DNA from 3 places in the Streptomyces sp. NPDC002209 genome. Region 2 is predicted to be linked to each of the others. Evidence: predicted binding sites of a transcription regulator. Region 2 holds the regulator's gene; each other region holds the start of a gene.

Region 1 (5,873 bases), on a different contig from region 2:
GCCCTCCAGCGCCTTGGAGCTGCCGATGCTGCCGGCGAGGTCCCGGTACGCGTACCAGGCGCCGGCGGCGGCCGTGACGGCCAGCGCGCAGGCGGTGGCGAGCAGGGTGCGGGCGATGCGGCGGGGGCGGCGTCGTGCGGGCCCGCGACGGGGCCGGCGGGCGGGATGGCTGGTCTTCCTCCGGTGCGCGCTCATGGCAGTCGATGGTGGAGGAGGGGTGCTGAAGGATTCCTGAGGGTCCTGAAGGGCGTTCAGGACTCTCGCGACCGGGACCGGGACGGCGTCGCCGATCCGGGCCCCCCGGCCGGCAGGCGCAGGACCAGGCGGATGCCGGGGCCGCCCGCGCGCGAGGGCAGGGCGCGCGCCTCGCCGCCGTGGGCGCGGGCGATCTCGCGGACGATCGACAGGCCGAGGCCCGTGCCTCCGCCGGCCCGGCCGCGGTCCGCGTCGAGGCGTACGAACCGCTCGAAGACCCGGTCCCGGTCCGCCTCCGGGATGCCCGCGCCGTCGTCCTCGACCTCCAGCACCGTCCAGCCGCCGCCGCCCGCGCACTGCGCGGACTCGGCGGCCGCCCGTACGACGACCTCCGTACGGGCATGCCGCAGCGCGTTGTCCACGAGGTTGGCCAGCGCCCGCTCGAGGCGCGCCGGGTCGCCGGCCGCCGGTACGGGCGCCGGCGCGTCCAGCCGGAGCGGAACCCGCGGGGACGGCCGCCGGGCCAGGTCCTCCGCGGCCAGCAGGGCCAGGTCCACGGGCTCGCTCCGCGGTGCCGGCACCGGGCTGCCGTCCAGGCGGGCCAGCAGCAACAGGTCCGCGGCGATGCGCTGGAGCCGCTCGGTGTCGGCCAGCGCGGCCGCGACCGACTCCCGGTCGGGGCGCTCCAGGGCCACCTCCAGCCGGGACCGGACCGCGGCCAGCGGATTGCGCAGCTCGTGCGAGGCGTCGGCGGTGAACTGCCGCTGCCGCGCGTCGGACCGCTCCAGCCGGTCGAGCGTGTCGTTGACGGTCCGGGCCAGCTCCGCGATCTCGTCCGCCCCGCCCGGATCCGGAACCCGCCGGTCCAGCTCGCTGGCCGTGACCGCCGCCAGCCCGGTCCGGATCGCGGCGACCGGCCGCAGCGCATGGCCCGTCACCCACCAGGCCAGGGCCGCCGCGAAGCCGATCAGCGGGGGCGCGCCGGCCAGCAGGCCGAGGGCGATGGCCCGGGTCGCGTCGTCCACGTCGCCGAGCACGGTGACGGCGTACACCTCGTGCCCGCCCGGCGCATCCACCACGACCACCGCGCGCCGTTCCGCGCCGGGGCGCGCGGGCGGGAGCACCGCCGACCGGGAGTCCTCACCGGATGCACCCGATGCCCCCGATGCCGGCGGGCGCAGGCCGCCGAGGTCGGGGGTGTCCCCGAGGTCCCCGGTGGAGGCGACGGTCCGCCCCTGCGCGTCCCGTACGAGGACCAGGTCCACCCCGCTCTCCGGCGCGGGCAGCCGGCCGCCGGGCGGCGGGGCGCGGCCGTCGAGCTGGGCGGCGGCCTTGCGGGCGGCCAGCTCGGTGCGGTTGGTGGTGTTGTCGAGGAGGTTGGTCCGCAGCAGGGTGTACAGCCACAGCCCGCCGACGGCCAGGACCGCGGCCATCGCGAGGGCGGCGGCCGCGGCGGCGCGGCGCCGGAGCGGCCCGGGACCGGTCCTCTTCGAAGGGCCGGTCCTAGCCACCGTCCGGTGCCATCCGGTAGCCGGTGCGGTGGACGGTGCGGATCGAGCGGCGGCCGAACGGGGCGTCGATCTTCTTGCGCAGCGAGGAGACGTACACCTCGACGATGTTCGGGTCGATGGCGTGCGGGGTGTCCCAGACCTGGTCCAGGATGTCCTGCTTGGCGACGGCCAGACCTGGCTGCTCCATCAGGCAGGCGAGCACGCCGATCTCGCGGGCGGTGAGCTCGATGTCCTGCGCACCGCGGCGGCAGCGGCGGCCGGCGGGGTCGAGGACGAGGTCGCCGGCCTGGAGCGTGCCGGCGCCCCCGGCGGAGGCCGTTGCCGTGGCCGCGCGTCGGGCGAGGGCGCGCAGGCGGGCGGCCAGGACCACGAACGAGAACGGCTTGGTGAGGTAGTCGTCGGCGCCGGAGTCGAGGCCTTCGGCCTCGTCGTACTCGCCGTCCTTGGCGGTCAGCATGAGGACGGGCGTGAGGTCGCCGTCGGCCCGTATGCGGGAGCAGATCTCGTAGCCGCTGAGGCCGGGCAGCATCAGGTCGAGCAGGACGGCGTCGTACGAGCGGGTGCGGGCGAGCTCCAGGCCGCGGTGGCCGTCGTGGGCGGTGTCGACCCAGTGGCCGTCGGCACACAGGCCGCGCCGCAGGGACTCGGCGAGGCCTTCTTCGTCTTCGACCACGAGGATGCGCACGCCCCAAGCGTCACATACCGGCCACGTCAACCGGCCGGGCACTCGTGGTTGTCGCCGCCGCTGAAGCACTGCCCGTACGTGCCGCTGTACGGGGACGAGGGCGCGGGCGGATCCGGCCGTAGCTCGGCGCGGCCCTGGTAGGCCAGGGCGGCGGCGCCCACGAGCACGGCCGCACACGCCAGTGCCTGGACGCATCCGGTGACGGGCGCGCTGCGGCGGAAGGCGCGGCCCGAGACGACCCCGATGGCCAAGGCGGCCAGGAGGAGTCCGCCCAGCAGCACGGTCAGGGCCGTATGGTCGCCGCCGCCGTTGCCCTCGGCGTCCCAGGCGGCCATCACCGCCACGTAGAGGCCGATGGCGAGGGCGAAGGCCTCCAGTACGGTCAGCAGCAGGGCCGTGGCGATGTCCGCGCCCCAGTCGGATCCGGTGCGCCTGTCGCGTGTGGGTGTCGTCATGGCCGCAGTGTCGCCCCGGGGGCACAGCCTGCACCTGAGTACGGGTACTCATGCCCGGGCCCCGCATCCCGCGATGCGGCCCGGCCGGACGGTGACGCCGCGCGGAGGCTGAATTGGCACTCCGCTTGACCGAGTGCTAATCGCCGGAATAGTCTCGCACCTGGCACTCGCCACCGGTGAGTGCCAACACAGCGACGGGCAGGTCCGGCACCCGCGACGACGGATCCACCTGGTCGCCACCTCAGACAGTTAGCCCCGTGAGATCTCCGAAGGGGGAGGTCGGATCGTGACGACCACCAGCTCCAAGGTTGCCATCAAGCCGCTCGAGGACCGCATCGTGGTCCAGCCGCTCGACGCCGAGCAGACCACGGCTTCCGGCCTGGTCATCCCGGACACCGCGAAGGAGAAGCCCCAGGAGGGCGTCGTCCTCGCCGTGGGCCCGGGTCGCTTCGAGGACGGCCAGCGTCTCCCGCTGGACGTCAGCGTCGGCGACATCGTGCTGTACAGCAAGTACGGCGGCACCGAAGTGAAGTACAGCGGCGAGGAGTACCTCGTCCTCTCGGCTCGCGACGTGCTCGCGATCATCGAGAAGTAATTCACCGAAGCATTGCTTTGAGCTGCGCCCCTGGTCACCCCGCTGATTGCCGGGCGGCAAGGGGCGTAGTTCGTTAAACCCGAGTTTTCGAGAGGGCTGAACCGCTCCCATGGCGAAGATCCTGAAGTTCGACGAGGACGCCCGTCGCGCCCTCGAGCGCGGCGTCAACAAGCTTGCCGACACGGTCAAGGTGACGATCGGCCCCAAGGGCCGCAACGTCGTCATCGACAAGAAGTTCGGCGCCCCCACCATCACCAACGACGGTGTCACCATCGCCCGCGAGGTCGAGCTGGACGACCCGTACGAGAACCTGGGCGCGCAGCTCGTGAAGGAGGTGGCGACCAAGACCAACGACATCGCGGGTGACGGCACCACCACCGCCACCGTGCTGGCCCAGGCGCTGGTCCGCGAGGGTCTGCGCAACGTCGCCGCGGGTGCCTCCCCGGCCGCCCTGAAGAAGGGCATCGACGCCGCGGTCAAGGCCGTGTCCGAGGAGCTCCTCGCGACCGCCCGCCCGATCGAGGACAAGTCCGACATCGCCGCCGTGGCCGCGCTCTCCGCGCAGGACCAGCAGGTCGGCGAGCTCATCGCCGAGGCGATGGACAAGGTCGGCAAGGACGGTGTCATCACCGTCGAGGAGTCCAACGCCTTCGGCCTGGAGCTGGAGTTCACCGAGGGCATGGCCTTCGACAAGGGCTACCTCTCGCCGTACATGGTCACCGACCAGGAGCGTATGGAGGCCGTCCTCGACGACCCGTACATCCTGATCAACCAGGGCAAGATCTCGTCCATCCAGGACCTCCTGCCCCTGCTCGAGAAGGTCATCCAGGCCGGCGGCTCCCGCCCGCTGCTGATCATCGCCGAGGACGTCGAGGGCGAGGCGCTCTCCACCCTCGTCGTCAACAAGATCCGCGGCACCTTCAACGCGGTCGCCGTCAAGGCCCCCGGCTTCGGTGACCGCCGCAAGGCGATGCTCCAGGACATGGCCACCCTCACCGGTGCCACCGTCATCGCCGAGGAGGTCGGCCTCAAGCTCGACCAGGCCGGTCTGGACGTCCTCGGTTCCGCGCGCCGCGTGACCATCTCCAAGGACGACACCACGATCGTCGACGGTGCCGGCAGCTCCGACGAGGTCCTCGGCCGCGTCAACCAGATCAAGGCCGAGATCGAGTCCACGGACTCGGACTGGGACCGCGAGAAGCTGCAGGAGCGCCTGGCGAAGCTCGCCGGCGGCGTCTGCGTCATCAAGGTCGGCGCCGCCACCGAGGTGGAGCTCAAGGAGAAGAAGCACCGTCTCGAGGACGCCATCTCGGCGACCCGCGCCGCGGTCGAGGAGGGCATCGTCTCCGGCGGTGGCTCCGCGCTCGTCCACGCCGTGAAGGTGCTCGAGGACAACCTGGGTCTGACCGGCGACGAGGGCACGGGTGTCGCGGTCGTCCGCCGCGCCGCCGTCGAGCCGCTGCGCTGGATCGCCGAGAACGCCGGCCTCGAGGGCTACGTCATCACCTCGAAGGTCGCCGAGCTCGACAAGGGCCAGGGCTTCAACGCCGCCACCGGCGAGTACGGCGACCTGGTCAAGGCCGGCGTCATCGACCCGGTCAAGGTCACGCGCTCCGCGCTGGAGAACGCCGCTTCCATCGCCTCCCTGCTGCTCACGACCGAGACCCTGGTCGTCGAGAAGCCGGCCGAGGACGAGGGCGACGCCGGTCACGGTCACGGTCACGGCCACAGCCACTGACGCGCTGAGTAGCCAGCGAAAAGGCCCCGGTCCCGCCGTCAACGCGGCGGTGACCGGGGCCTTTTCCGTGACCGGGGGCCACTACATCGCGCCGAGATCCTTCATCAGGCGCATGGCGTCGTAGTGCCACCAGCCTTCCTTGATCTTTCCGCCCTCGCAGCGGAAGACCGTCGTACCGGTCATCGTGCAGGTCTTGCCGGTCGGGGCGATCCCCATGAACTCGCCCTTGTGCGTACCGGTCCAGGTCCACAGGGTGGTGATGTAGTCGTCCTGCGCCATCTGGGCGTCCCGCGTGAAGGTGAAGTCGAAGGCGCTGCGCCACATCTGCACGTCCTCGCGCATGCCTTCGGGGCCCATCTTGTCCGTGGGGTTGGAGATGTCGTGGTCGTGGTAGTCCGACGCGAAGATCTCGTCGGCGGTGGACAGGTCGCCCTTCATCGCGAGCTCGTCGAACATGCGGTTCGCGATCAGGGTGTTGAGGTGCTCGTCGCGGATGACGTCAAGGTTGGTGAACCGGGGCATCCCGTCGCAGAGGGCCACCATCTCCTGGAACATCTTGTCCGTCTCCTGGAGATGAGAGTTCTTCATGGCCTCTTCGTACGACGGGAATTCGACGACGTCGACGAAGTGCGTGTCGGATTCGCGGTCCCTGCCCACCATGGTGTGGGACACGGTGCGCTTGCCCTGCGTCTGC
Region 2 (5,873 bases):
TTCTGTCGCAAGCCCGGCGGCAGAAGTGGAGGGCACGGAGATGACCGCTGTGGACGATCGCCGGATGACCGAGTACTTCGAGAGCTTCGAGGCTCCTGAGGGGGTCAAGGTCGAGCTCCTCAGGGGGGAAATCGTGATGATGGCGGGGCCGGACGTGGTCCACAACCTGATCGTCATGTTCGTGCAGCGCCAGATTCCCGTGGACCGCTGGTACCCGCTCCAGACGCAGGACGTGGACATTCCGGCGGAGTCGTCCGAGCCGCAGCCGGACCTCGTGGTCCTGCCGGCCGACGCGGCGCCGGAATCGGGTCGTCTGCTGCCCGCGCGAACCCTGGCGATGGTGGTCGAGGTCGTCTCGAAGACCAGCAAGCTGCGCGACTACGTGACGAAGCGATCCATTTACGCGGCGGGCGCCATCCCTACGTATTTGATCATCGACCCCTTCCAGGCCAAGTGCGTGGTGCTCACGGAACCTTTCGGTACCGGAGAAGAGGCCGACTACAGGACTGAGCGGACCAGCAAGTTCGGTGAGCCGCTACCGCTTGACGTCCTTGGTGTCACGATCGACACCACGGAGTTCGGCACGTTGCCGTAGCCCGTGTCACGGGGCCGTGACGAAGTCGATCAGTTCCTCCACGCGGCCCAGCAGGACCGGCTCCAGGTCCTTGTAGGACGTCACGCGGGACAGGATGTGCTGCCAGGCGGCCCCGGTGTTCTCCGGCCAGCCCAGCGCCCTGCAGACGCCCGTCTTCCAGTCCTGGCCGCGCGGGACCACCGGCCACGCCCCGATGCCCAGCGCGGACGGCTTCACCGCCTGCCAGACGTCCACGTACGGGTGGCCGACGATCAGGACGTCCGACGACGTCACCGACGCCGCGATACGGGACTCCTTCGAGCCCGGGACCAGGTGGTCCACCAGGATCCCCAGGCGGGCGTCCGGGGCCGGGGCGAAGTCCGCCACGATGGCGGGGAGGTCGTCGATGCCCTCCAGGTACTCCACCACCACGCCCTCGATCCGCAGGTCGTCGCCCCAGACCCGCTCCACCAGCTCGGCGTCGTGCCGGCCCTCCACGTAGATCCGGCCCGCCCGGGCCACCCGGGCCCGGGCGCCCGGGACGGCGATCGAGCCGGAGGCCGTGCGCAACGGGCCCGCAGGGGCCCGTGAGGGGCGGGTCAGGGTCACCACGGCGCCCTCCAGCAGGAACCCCCGCGGCTCCAGCGGGAAGACCCGGCGCCTGCCGAAGCGGTCCTCCAGGGTCACCGTGCCCGCCTCGCAGGCCACCACCGCTCCGCAGAAGTCCGTACCGGCCACCTCGACCACCAGGTCCGGTTCGGCCGCCACCTCCGGTACGGCCTTGGGGCGCTTCCACTGCGGGGTCAGGTCGGGGGAGTACTCACGCATCCGGCCGACACTAGGAGAGGCGCGCCGATCACGCCTCCGACACGCCGAAACGGGCGGCCAGTGTGGCGCGTTGCGCACGCACGAAGCCCGCGTCGACCACCGCTCCGTGACCCGGCACGTACAGTGCGTCCTCCCCGCCCAGCGACAACAGCCGGTCCAGCGCGGCCGGCCACTGCGCCGGCAGCGCGTCGCTGCCCGCCTGCGGCTCGCCCGACTCCTCGACGAGGTCCCCGCAGAACACCGTCTCGCGCTCGCCCGGGACGAAGACGGCCAGGTCGTGCGGGGTGTGCCCGGGCCCGACGTTGGCCAGCAGCACCTGCACCCCGCCCAGCTCCAGCGTCCATTCGCCCGACACGGAATGCCTCGGCACCACCAGCAGGTCCACCGCCTCGGCGGCCTCGGCCTCCGCGAGCCCCTGCAGGACCGCACCGACGCGAAGCTCCTCCCGGCCCGTCGACAGCTCCGCGTCCAGCCCGACCGCTCCGTACACCTCGGCCCCGGCGAACGCCGCGGCGCCCAGTACGTGATCGAAATGACCGTGCGTGAATGCGATATGCGTCACGCGCCGGCCGGTCAGCCGCTCCACCTCGGCCCGCAGCTGTGTGCCTTCGCGTACGCACGAACCCGGGTCGATCAGGAGCACCGACTCGTCCCCCACCACCAGTCCCACGGTGCAGTCCCACACCGGGAGCCGTCGCCGTCCGGTCCGCCCGGTCAGCCGCTCCCAGCCCGCCTCTTCCCAATGCACGTCCATGCCGCGACGCTACCCTGGCGGGCCTCCCTTGCCAGGGTCTTAGTACCCGGCCGTACACTGAGCGGGGGATCTCTGGCACTCGAACGATCAGAGTGCCAGTCGACAGGCAACGACCAAGACAACGGACCAGAGCTGGAGGTGTGCGCGCGATGCTCAGCGAACGCAGACTCGAAGTGCTGCGCGCCATCGTCCAGGACTACGTCGGGACGGAGGAGCCGGTCGGCTCCAAGGCGCTCACCGAGCGGCACCGGCTCGGCGTCTCGCCCGCCACCGTGCGCAACGACATGGCCGTGCTGGAGGAGGAGGGCTACATCGCGCAGCCCCACACCAGCGCCGGCCGGATTCCCACGGACAAGGGCTACCGGCTCTTCGTCGACAGGCTGGCGGGGGTCAAGCCGCTGTCGACGCCCGAGCGCCGGGCCATCCAGAACTTCCTCGACGGGGCCGTCGACCTCGACGACGTGGTCGGCCGCACGGTGCGGCTGCTCGCGCAGCTCACCCGTCAGGTCGCCGTCGTCCAGTACCCGAGCCTGACCCGGTCGACGGTCCGCCACGTCGAGCTGCTGTCGCTCGCTCCGGCCCGGCTCATGCTCGTGCTGATCACCGATACAGGACGGGTCGAGCAGCGGCTCGTGGACTGCCAGACTCCGTTCGGCGAGACCTCGCTCGCCGATCTGCGGGCACGGCTCAACAGCCGGGTCGTCGGCCGCCGGTTCACGGACGTGCCGCAGCTCGTGCAGGACCTGCCGGAGTCGTTCGAGCCGGATGACCGCAGCACGGTGTCGACCGTGCTCGCGACCCTGCTGGAGACGCTGGTCGAGGAGGCCGAGGAGCGGCTGATGATCGGCGGGACCGCCAATCTCACGCGCTTCGGACACGATTTTCCCCTGACGATCAGGCCGGTGCTCGAGGCGCTGGAGGAGCAGGTCGTGCTCCTCAAGCTGCTCGGCGAGGCCAACGAGTCGGGAATGGCCGTAAGGATCGGGCATGAGAATGCCTACGAGGGACTGAACTCCACGTCCGTCGTCTCGGTCGGCTACGGTTCGGGCGGCGAAACTGTCGCCAAACTCGGCGTGGTCGGACCGACCCGCATGGACTACCCCGGAACGATGGGAGCGGTACGCGCAGTGGCACGTTACGTCGGACAGATCCTGGCGGAGTCGTAAGTGGCCACGGACTACTACGCCGTTCTCGGCGTGCGCCGCGACGCATCGCAGGACGAGATCAAGAAGGCCTTCCGCCGCCTCGCGCGTGAACTCCACCCGGACGTGAATCCGGACCCGAAGACGCAGGAGCGCTTCAAGGAGATCAACGCGGCCTACGAGGTGCTCTCGGACCCGCAGAAGAAGCAGGTCTACGACCTCGGCGGCGACCCGCTGTCCTCCTCGGGCGGCGGCGGAGGCGCGGGCGGCTTCGGTGCGGGCGGCTTCGGCAACTTCTCCGACATCATGGACGCCTTCTTCGGCCAGGCCTCGCAGCGCGGACCGCGCTCGCGGACCCGCCGCGGCCAGGACGCCATGATCCGCCTCGACCTGGAGCTGGACGAGGCGGCCTTCGGCACGACCAAGGACATCCAGGTCGACACGGCCGTCGTCTGCACCACCTGCTCCGGTGAGGGTGCCGCCCCCGGCACCTCGGCGCAGACGTGTGACATGTGCCGTGGCCGCGGTGAGGTCTCGCAGGTCACCCGGTCCTTCCTGGGCCAGGTCATGACCTCGCGCCCCTGCCCCCAGTGCCAGGGCTTCGGCACCGTGGTCCCGACCCCGTGCCCCGAGTGCGCGGGCGACGGCCGGGTCCGCTCCCGCCGCAGCCTCACGGTCAAGATCCCGGCGGGTGTCGAGAACGGCACCCGGATCCAGCTCGCGGGCGAGGGCGAGGTCGGCCCCGGCGGCGGCCCCGCCGGCGACCTGTACGTGGAGATCCACGAGCTGTCGCACCCGACCTTCCAGCGGCGCGGGGACGACCTGCACTGCACGGTGACCATCCCCATGACGGCCGCGGCCCTCGGCACCAAGTGCCCGCTGGAGACGCTGGACGGCATGGAGGAGATCGACATCCGCCCCGGCACCGGGTCGGGCCAGTCGATCCCGCTGCACGGGCGCGGCGTCACGCACCTGCGCGGCGGCGGCCGCGGCGACCTGATCGTCCACGTCGAGGTCACCACCCCGGGCAAGCTGGACGCCCAGCAGGAGGAGCTGCTGCGCCAGCTCGCCAAGCTGCGCGGCGAGGAGCGGCCCATGGGCCAGTTCGCGCCGGGTCAGCAGGGCCTGTTCAGCCGCTTGAAGGACGCCTTCAACGGCCGCTGACCGGCCCGCGAGCACGCGCACGAGCCCGGTCCGGGGACGCCCCGGACCGGGCTCGGCGCATGGATCCGGACGCGCCCGGCGGAGCGGACTATGCCAGGCGAATGCGGTGATTCGGCCCGGTGGTCGGGACGTGGCACGATGCAGTGCATGTCCTCCGCACCGAACGGTCTCTCCCCTTACCCGATCGTGCAGGCTCCCATGGCGGGCGGCGCCTCCTGTCCGCCGCTCGCCGCCGCCGTGTGCGAGGCGGGCGGGCTGGGCTTCCTGGCCGGCGGCTACAAGACCGCCGACGGCATGTACCAGGAGATCAAACGGCTGCGCGCGCTCACCCGGCGCCCGTTCGGCGTGAACCTCTTCATGCCGCAGACCGGCTACGTGGACCCGGCCGCCGTGGAGGCGTACCGCGGGCAGCTGGCCGGCGAGGCCAGCTGGTACGAGATCTCCCTGGCCGACGAGGACATCATCGGCACCAGCGACGACGGCTACGACGCCAAGCTCGCGATCCTCCTCGAAGACCCCGTTCCCGTCGTCTCGTTCACCTTCGGCTGCCCCACGCCCGTGGTCCTCGCCGCCCTGCGCAAGGCGGGCACGTACTCGGTCGTCACCGTCACCTCGGTCGACGAGGCCCGCGCCGCACAGGCCGCGGGGGCCGACTGCGTCTGCGTCCAGGGCGTGGAGGCCGGCGGCCACCAGGGCACACACCGCGACGACCCGCAGGCCGACGGCACGGCGGGCGTGGGCCTGCTCGCGCTCGTGGCGCAGGTACGGGAGGCCGTGGGCCTCCCGATCATCGCCGCGGGCGGTCTGATGCGCGGCTCGCAGATCGCGGCGCTGCTGGCGGCGGGCGCGGAGGCGGCGCAGCTCGGCACCGCGTTCCTGGCCTGCCCCGAGTCGGGCGCGCACCCGCTGCACAAGAAGGCGCTGACGGACCCCCTGTTCGCCCACACGGAGCTGACCAGGGCGTTCTCGGGGCGGCCGGCCCGGGGCCTGGTGAACCGGTTCATGCGGGAGCACGGGCCGTACGCCCCGGCCGCCTACCCGCAGATCCACCACATGACCGCCGGACTGCGCAAGGCCGCCGCCGCGGCCGGGGACCCGCAGGGCATGGCCCTGTGGGCGGGCCAGGGACACCGGCTGGCGCGGGCCCTGCCCGCGGGGGAGCTGGTGGAGGTGCTGGCGGCCGAACTGGCCGAGGCCCAGAGCGCGTTGAAGGCAATGCAGAAGAGGAGTACGTCATGACCGCCCCCGTGTTCGTGGTCGAAGAGGTCCCCGCGGGGCCGGAGTTCGTGCTCGACGGCCCGGAGGGCCGGCACGCGGTCTCCGTGAAACGGCTGAACCCGGGTGAGGACGTGGTCCTCACCGACGGGCGCGGTCACTGGACGGAAGGCGTGGTCAAGGCCGCCGAGGGCAA
Region 3 (5,873 bases), on a different contig from region 2:
CACCCGGCCCCCCTGGCCGGGGGAGCCCCCGAGGGGGCGGTCGTACATCGCCTTGACGAACTGCACGTCCGGCTCGGTCAGCAGCGGGCCGACGATCCCGGACACGAAGACGGAGGAGAAGTCCCGCAGGTCGGCGTCCACGAAGCAGACGATGTCGCCGGTGGTCACCAGCAGCGAGCGCCACAGCACCTCGCCCTTGCCGTGCACGGCCGGGATCCGCGGCAGGATGTCGTCGCGGTGCACCACACGGGCGCCGGCCTTCGCGGCCACCTCTGCGGTCCGGTCGGTGGAACCGGAGTCGACCACGATCAGCTCGTCGACCAGCGGCACCGGCAGCCCGTCGATCAGATCCCGCCGGATCACCTCGACGATGGCGCCGACCGTCTCCTCCTCGTCGAGCGCGGGCAGGACGACGCTGACCGTGGTGCCTGCCGCCCGCTTGGCGCAGAGCAGCTGGTCGAGCGGTCGGTCGGCCGCGGACCAGGAGCGGTCCGCAAACCAGCGCTCCACCTCTTCCAGCACGTTCGGCACTCCCTGTTTCCTCGTTCGTCCTCGGCGGGTTTCAGCCGAAAAGTGATCCATCTCGCGGTTCGGACGGCTGTCTCAACCACCCGGACCTTCCGTTACAGTCTTGAACAACGCGAAGGACCACCGCATGCCGGGGGTCCCCGCGCACAAACGCCCGGACGCGCCATGGAGCGCGCGAACCGGTGCCATACCGCTCATCCAGAGGGGCAGAGGGACACGGCCCGTTGAAGCCCCGGCAACCCTCCAGTCGGTTCTCGCGCCTGCTTGCGGCAGCGAGGTCCCCGGCTAGGGAAGGTGCCAATTCCGTCTCATGGCGAAGTGCGCCATGGGGAAGATGAGGAGAAAGGGCCTCGCCATCATGGCTGCACAGACTGTTGCCACCTCTGTCGATCTCGGACCTGCCACCGGCCTCTCGTGTCGGGAGTGCGGTACCCGCTTCGAGCTCGGACCCATCTTCGCCTGCGTCGAGTGCTTCGGACCTCTGGAAGTCGCCTACGACCTTCCCACCGGGGACCCCGAAGCCCTGCGCGCCGCGATCGAGGCCGGCCCGAACAACATCTGGCGCTACGCCCCGCTGCTGCCCGTCCCCGCGGACGTGGCCTCCAAGCCGAGCCTGAACCCGGGCTTCACCAAGCTCGTGGACGCGGCCAACCTGGCCAAGGAGCTCGGCGTCACCGGCAAGCTGTACGTCAAGGACGACTCCGGCAACCCGACGCACTCCTTCAAGGACCGCGTCGTGGCCATCGCCGTCGAGGCCGCCCGCGCCTTCGGCTTCACCACCCTGTCCTGCTCCTCCACCGGCAACCTGGCCGGCGCCGTCGGCGCCGCGGCCGCCCGGGCCGGCTTCCGCTCCTGCGTGTTCATCCCGCACGACCTGGAGCAGGGCAAGGTCGTCATGGCCGGTGTGTACGGCGGCGACCTGGTCGGCATCGAGGGCAACTACGACGACGTCAACCGCTTCTGCTCCGAGCTCATCGGCGACCCGCTGGGCGAGGGCTGGGGCTTCGTCAACGTCAACCTGCGCCCCTACTACGGCGAGGGTTCCAAGACGCTCGCGTACGAGATCTGCGAGCAGCTCGGCTGGCAGCTGCCCGACCAGATCGTGATCCCGATCGCGTCGGGCTCGCAGCTGACGAAGATCGACAAGGGTCTGCAGGAGCTGATCAAGCTCGGCCTGGTCGAGGACAAGCCGTACAAGATCTTCGGTGCGCAGGCCGAGGGCTGCTCCCCCGTCTCCACGGCCTTCAAGGCCGGACACGACGTGGTCCGCCCGCAGAAGCCGAACACCATCGCCAAGTCGCTGGCCATCGGCAACCCGGCCGACGGCCCGTACGTCCTGGACATCGCGCGCCGCACCGGCGGCTACGTCGAGGACGTCACCGACGAGCAGGTCGTCGAGGCCATCAAGATCCTCGCGCAGACGGAGGGCATCTTCGCCGAGACCGCGGGCGGCGTGACCGTCGGCGTGACGAAGAAGCTCATCGAGAACGGGCAGCTCGACCCGGCGCTGACCACGGTGGTCCTGAACACCGGTGACGGCCTCAAGACCCTGGAGGCGGTGGCCGCGGACAGCGGGCAGACCGCCACCATCCGCCCCAGCCTGGACGCGTTCCGCGCCGCCGGCCTGGTCTGATCTCCCCCCCGACACCCGGAAAGGCAGTAGCGCCATGAGCGTCAACGTCCGCATCCCCACCATCCTGCGCACCTACACCGGCGGCCAGGCCGAGGTCACCGCCGAGGGCGCGAAGCTCTCCGAGGTCATCGCCTCCCTGGAGGAGAACCACCCGGGCATCGCCGCGCGCGTCCTGGACGACCAGGGCAAGCTGCGCCGCTTCGTGAACGTCTACGTCAACGACGACGACGTGCGCTTCGAGGGCGGCCTGGACGCCGTGACGCCGGACGGCGCGGGCGTCTCGATCATTCCCGCCGTCGCGGGCGGCTGCTGACGCAAGAACCCCTGAATTACCCCCTCCGGTAAAAGCGGAGGGGGTAATTCTGCTTGGTTGGGCGCGGTAGGGTTGGGGAAGTCCCCTCCGCTGGACTTGCCCGCCGCATATGAGCGGGTCGTGTGAGGGTTGACATTGAGTCAATATGCAAGCGCGGTATGGGGCTTTGGCGAGATATGCCGGGTCCGAGTTGCCCGCCAATATGCCAAATTTTCACTCTATTTCAATGTATCCCCGTGTCCAGATTTCTCGTCGGATTGACCTGTTGCAGACAGCAGCGGTGCAGATACATTCAGCCCCGGTCGAGGCGTTCCGGCGCAAGTTCTGACCCGGGACCGCGAAGTGCGGTCCTGCGCAAGGGCCAGTAATAGGGGAGTTAGGCATGGCTCAGGGCACCGTCAAGTGGTTCAACGCGGAGAAGGGCTACGGCTTCATCGCGGTCGACGGTGGTGCGGATGTGTTCGTCCACTACAGCGCCATCCAGATGGACGGGTACCGCACCCTTGAAGAGGGTCAGCGGGTCGAGTTCGAGATCTCGCAGGGCCAGAAGGGTCCGCAGGCGGACATGGTCAAGCTCGCCGTCTAGCCCCGGCGCGATCGACCACCGACGCATGACGCACGAGGGTCCACATCCTTGAGGAGGGATGTGGGCCCTCGACGCATGTCCGGGCGCCGGTGCGGGAGCCGGCCCGGCGTTCCCGAAGCCGCTTGCACTCTCGGGGGTCGAGTGCTAATCATTGGCGTTAGCACTCTCCTGCTGAGAGTGCTACTACACAGGACCGGGTCGGTGAGGCCCGCAGGGTCCGGCGGGAAGGAACCGCCGGGCACGCAGGCCGTCCGTCGCGGGCGCGGGCGCGGTCCGGAGCAATCCAACCCTCCCCTCGCGCCGGCGGCGCAGGGGGAACCCCAGTCCTGGAGGACCACTTCAGATGGCCAAGATCATTGCGTTCGACGAGGAGGCCCGGCGCGGTCTCGAGCGCGGGATGAACCAGCTCGCCGACGCCGTCAAGGTCACCCTTGGCCCCAAGGGTCGCAACGTCGTCCTTGAGAAGAAGTGGGGCGCCCCCACGATCACCAACGATGGTGTCTCCATCGCCAAGGAGATCGAGCTCGAGGACCCGTACGAGAAGATCGGCGCCGAGCTGGTCAAGGAAGTCGCCAAGAAGACGGACGACGTCGCCGGCGACGGTACGACCACCGCCACCGTTCTCGCCCAGGCGCTCGTCCGCGAGGGCCTGCGCAACGTGGCCGCCGGTGCCAACCCGATGGCCCTCAAGCGCGGCATCGAGAAGGCCGTCGAGGCCGTCTCCGGCGCCCTGCTCGAGCAGGCGAAGGATGTCGAGACCAAGGAGCAGATCGCTTCCACGGCCTCCATCTCCGCCGCCGACACCCAGATCGGCGAGCTCATCGCCGAGGCCATGGACAAGGTCGGCAAGGAAGGCGTCATCACCGTCGAGGAGTCCCAGACCTTCGGTCTGGAGCTCGAGCTCACCGAGGGCATGCGCTTCGACAAGGGCTACATCTCGGCGTACTTCGCCACCGACATGGAGCGTATGGAGGCGTCCCTGGACGACCCGTACATCCTCATCGTCAACTCCAAGATCGGCAACGTGAAGGACCTCCTTCCGCTGCTCGAGAAGGTCATGCAGTCCGGCAAGCCGCTGCTGATCATCGCCGAGGACGTCGAGGGCGAGGCCCTGTCGACCCTGGTCGTCAACAAGATCCGCGGCACCTTCAAGTCCGTCGCCGTCAAGGCCCCGGGCTTCGGCGACCGCCGCAAGGCCATGCTCGGCGACATCGCCATCCTCACGGGCGGCACGGTCATCTCCGAGGAGGTCGGCCTCAAGCTCGAGAACGCGGGCCTCGACCTGCTCGGCCGCGCCCGCAAGGTCGTCATCTCCAAGGACGAGACCACGATCGTCGACGGTGCCGGTGACAGCGACCAGGTCCAGGGTCGCGTCAACCAGATCCGTGCCGAGATCGAGAACTCCGACTCGGACTACGACCGCGAGAAGCTCCAGGAGCGCCTCGCGAAGCTGGCCGGCGGCGTGGCCGTCATCAAGGCCGGCGCCGCGACCGAGGTGGAGCTCAAGGAGCGCAAGCACCGCATCGAGGACGCCGTCCGCAACGCGAAGGCTGCCGTCGAGGAGGGCATCGTCGCCGGTGGTGGCGTGGCCCTGCTCCAGGCCTCCGCGGTCTTCGAGAAGCTCGACCTGTCGGGTGACGAGGCGACCGGCGCCAACGCCGTGAAGCTCGCCCTGGAGGCCCCGCTCAAGCAGATCGCCGTCAACGGTGGTCTCGAGGGTGGCGTCGTCGTGGAGAAGGTCCGCAACCTGACCGTCGGCTGGGGCCTGAACGCCGCGACCGGCGAGTACGTGGACATGATCGCCGAGGGCATCATCGACCCGGCGAAGGTCACGCGCTCTGCCCTGCAGAACGCCGCGTCCATCGCCGCGCTGTTCCTGACGACCGAGGCCGTCATCGCCGACAAGCCCGAGAAGGCCGGCGCCCCGGCCGGCGGCGGCATGCCGGGCGGTGACATGGACTTCTGATCGGCCCCTGGCTGATCGGCTGTTCTTCGACCGAGGGCGGCACTCCCCACACGGGGGGTGCCGCCCTCGGGCGTTTCAACGCGTCTTAGAAGCCCGAGCTGTCGACCTCGAAGCCGAAGGGGTCCGGGACGGGCAGGGGCGTACCGAAGGGCACCGTCTTGCGGAACTGGTACCCGTGTGGGGAGGGGTCCGAGAAACAGGTGATCTCGGACGCTTGCATGTCGACGACGAGGTAGACGGGGACGAGCTGTCCGTAGACGTCCAGCTTTTCGTGCCAGTCCACGTCTTTCGTGGACACCGAGGTGAACTCGGCCACCAGCGAGAGTTCCGATCCGTCCAGGTGTCTCCCCTCTCCCTTGAAGGCAGAGACGTCGACCACATAGAGATCGGGGCCGTAGGCGCGACCGGCTTCAGGGAACTGGAAGAGGAACGGCGCAATGTCCGCGACGTGACCGTCCGGGGCGTGGGCCTCGAGCTGCTCGCGCAGCGCCCGCATGGGGAGGTAGTAACGCCGCCTGGACCACGGTGACACGATGATCTTCCCCCGGATGAGCTCGGCTTTGAAGCCGTCTGGCGTGTCCATCTCCTCGACCGTGCGCAGGAGCGTCTCGAACGTCGGCGGTGCCGCCTGCTCTATCGGTGTGGCCCGTTCGATCATGATCGTCACCGTTGTCCTCCGCGTGGCGTGCCGTGCACTGGGCGTGAGCCCCGTTCCAGGCTAGCGGCGGGTGGGTGGTCGCGCCCGGGTGCCGAGACGGATCACCACCGAACGTGCGGCTTTTGGTTCACTGGGGGCATGAGCGATCTCTTCGTCAAGATCTGCGGGCTGAAGACCGCGCACGACGTC

What was found. The regulator HrcA, encoded in region 2, represses chaperone genes, less so after heat shock. The targets are predictions, from matches to a motif close to TTNGCACTCNGNNNNNCNGAGTGCNAA.
Region 1: a site for HrcA is predicted at 2,960-2,986, ahead of groES (co-chaperone GroES). Genes of this name have one in related genera too.
Region 3: a site for HrcA is predicted at 3,182-3,208, ahead of groL (chaperonin GroEL). Genes of this name have one in related genera too.

What each region holds. Positions count from the first base shown of each region.
Region 1 covers NZ_JBIARX010000011.1:163,918-169,790, forward strand. Annotated here, with positions in the region: gene ACFYXK_RS22740 (LCP family protein) at 1-195, opposite strand, end outside; gene ACFYXK_RS22745 (sensor histidine kinase) at 252-1,706, opposite strand; gene ACFYXK_RS22750 (response regulator transcription factor) at 1,699-2,391, opposite strand; gene ACFYXK_RS22755 (DUF6234 family protein) at 2,418-2,846, opposite strand; gene groES (co-chaperone GroES) at 3,133-3,441, shown strand; gene groL (chaperonin GroEL) at 3,551-5,179, shown strand; gene ACFYXK_RS22770 (ester cyclase) at 5,261-5,873, opposite strand, start outside.
Region 2 covers NZ_JBIARX010000001.1:749,480-755,352, reverse strand. Annotated here, with positions in the region: gene ACFYXK_RS03545 (Uma2 family endonuclease) at 41-595, shown strand; gene ACFYXK_RS03540 (DUF3097 domain-containing protein) at 602-1,402, opposite strand; gene ACFYXK_RS03535 (MBL fold metallo-hydrolase) at 1,431-2,156, opposite strand; gene hrcA (heat-inducible transcriptional repressor HrcA) at 2,306-3,322, shown strand; gene dnaJ (molecular chaperone DnaJ) at 3,323-4,462, shown strand; gene ACFYXK_RS03520 (nitronate monooxygenase) at 4,610-5,701, shown strand; gene ACFYXK_RS03515 (16S rRNA (uracil(1498)-N(3))-methyltransferase) at 5,698-5,873, shown strand, end outside.
Region 3 covers NZ_JBIARX010000013.1:43,149-49,021, forward strand. Annotated here, with positions in the region: gene ACFYXK_RS24255 (glucosyl-3-phosphoglycerate synthase) at 1-522, opposite strand, end outside; SAM riboswitch class I at 720-869, shown strand; gene thrC (threonine synthase) at 887-2,161, shown strand; gene ACFYXK_RS24265 (MoaD/ThiS family protein) at 2,196-2,474, shown strand; gene ACFYXK_RS24270 (cold-shock protein) at 2,857-3,060, shown strand; gene groL (chaperonin GroEL) at 3,404-5,026, shown strand; gene ACFYXK_RS24280 (Uma2 family endonuclease) at 5,112-5,684, opposite strand; gene ACFYXK_RS24285 (phosphoribosylanthranilate isomerase) at 5,823-5,873, shown strand, end outside.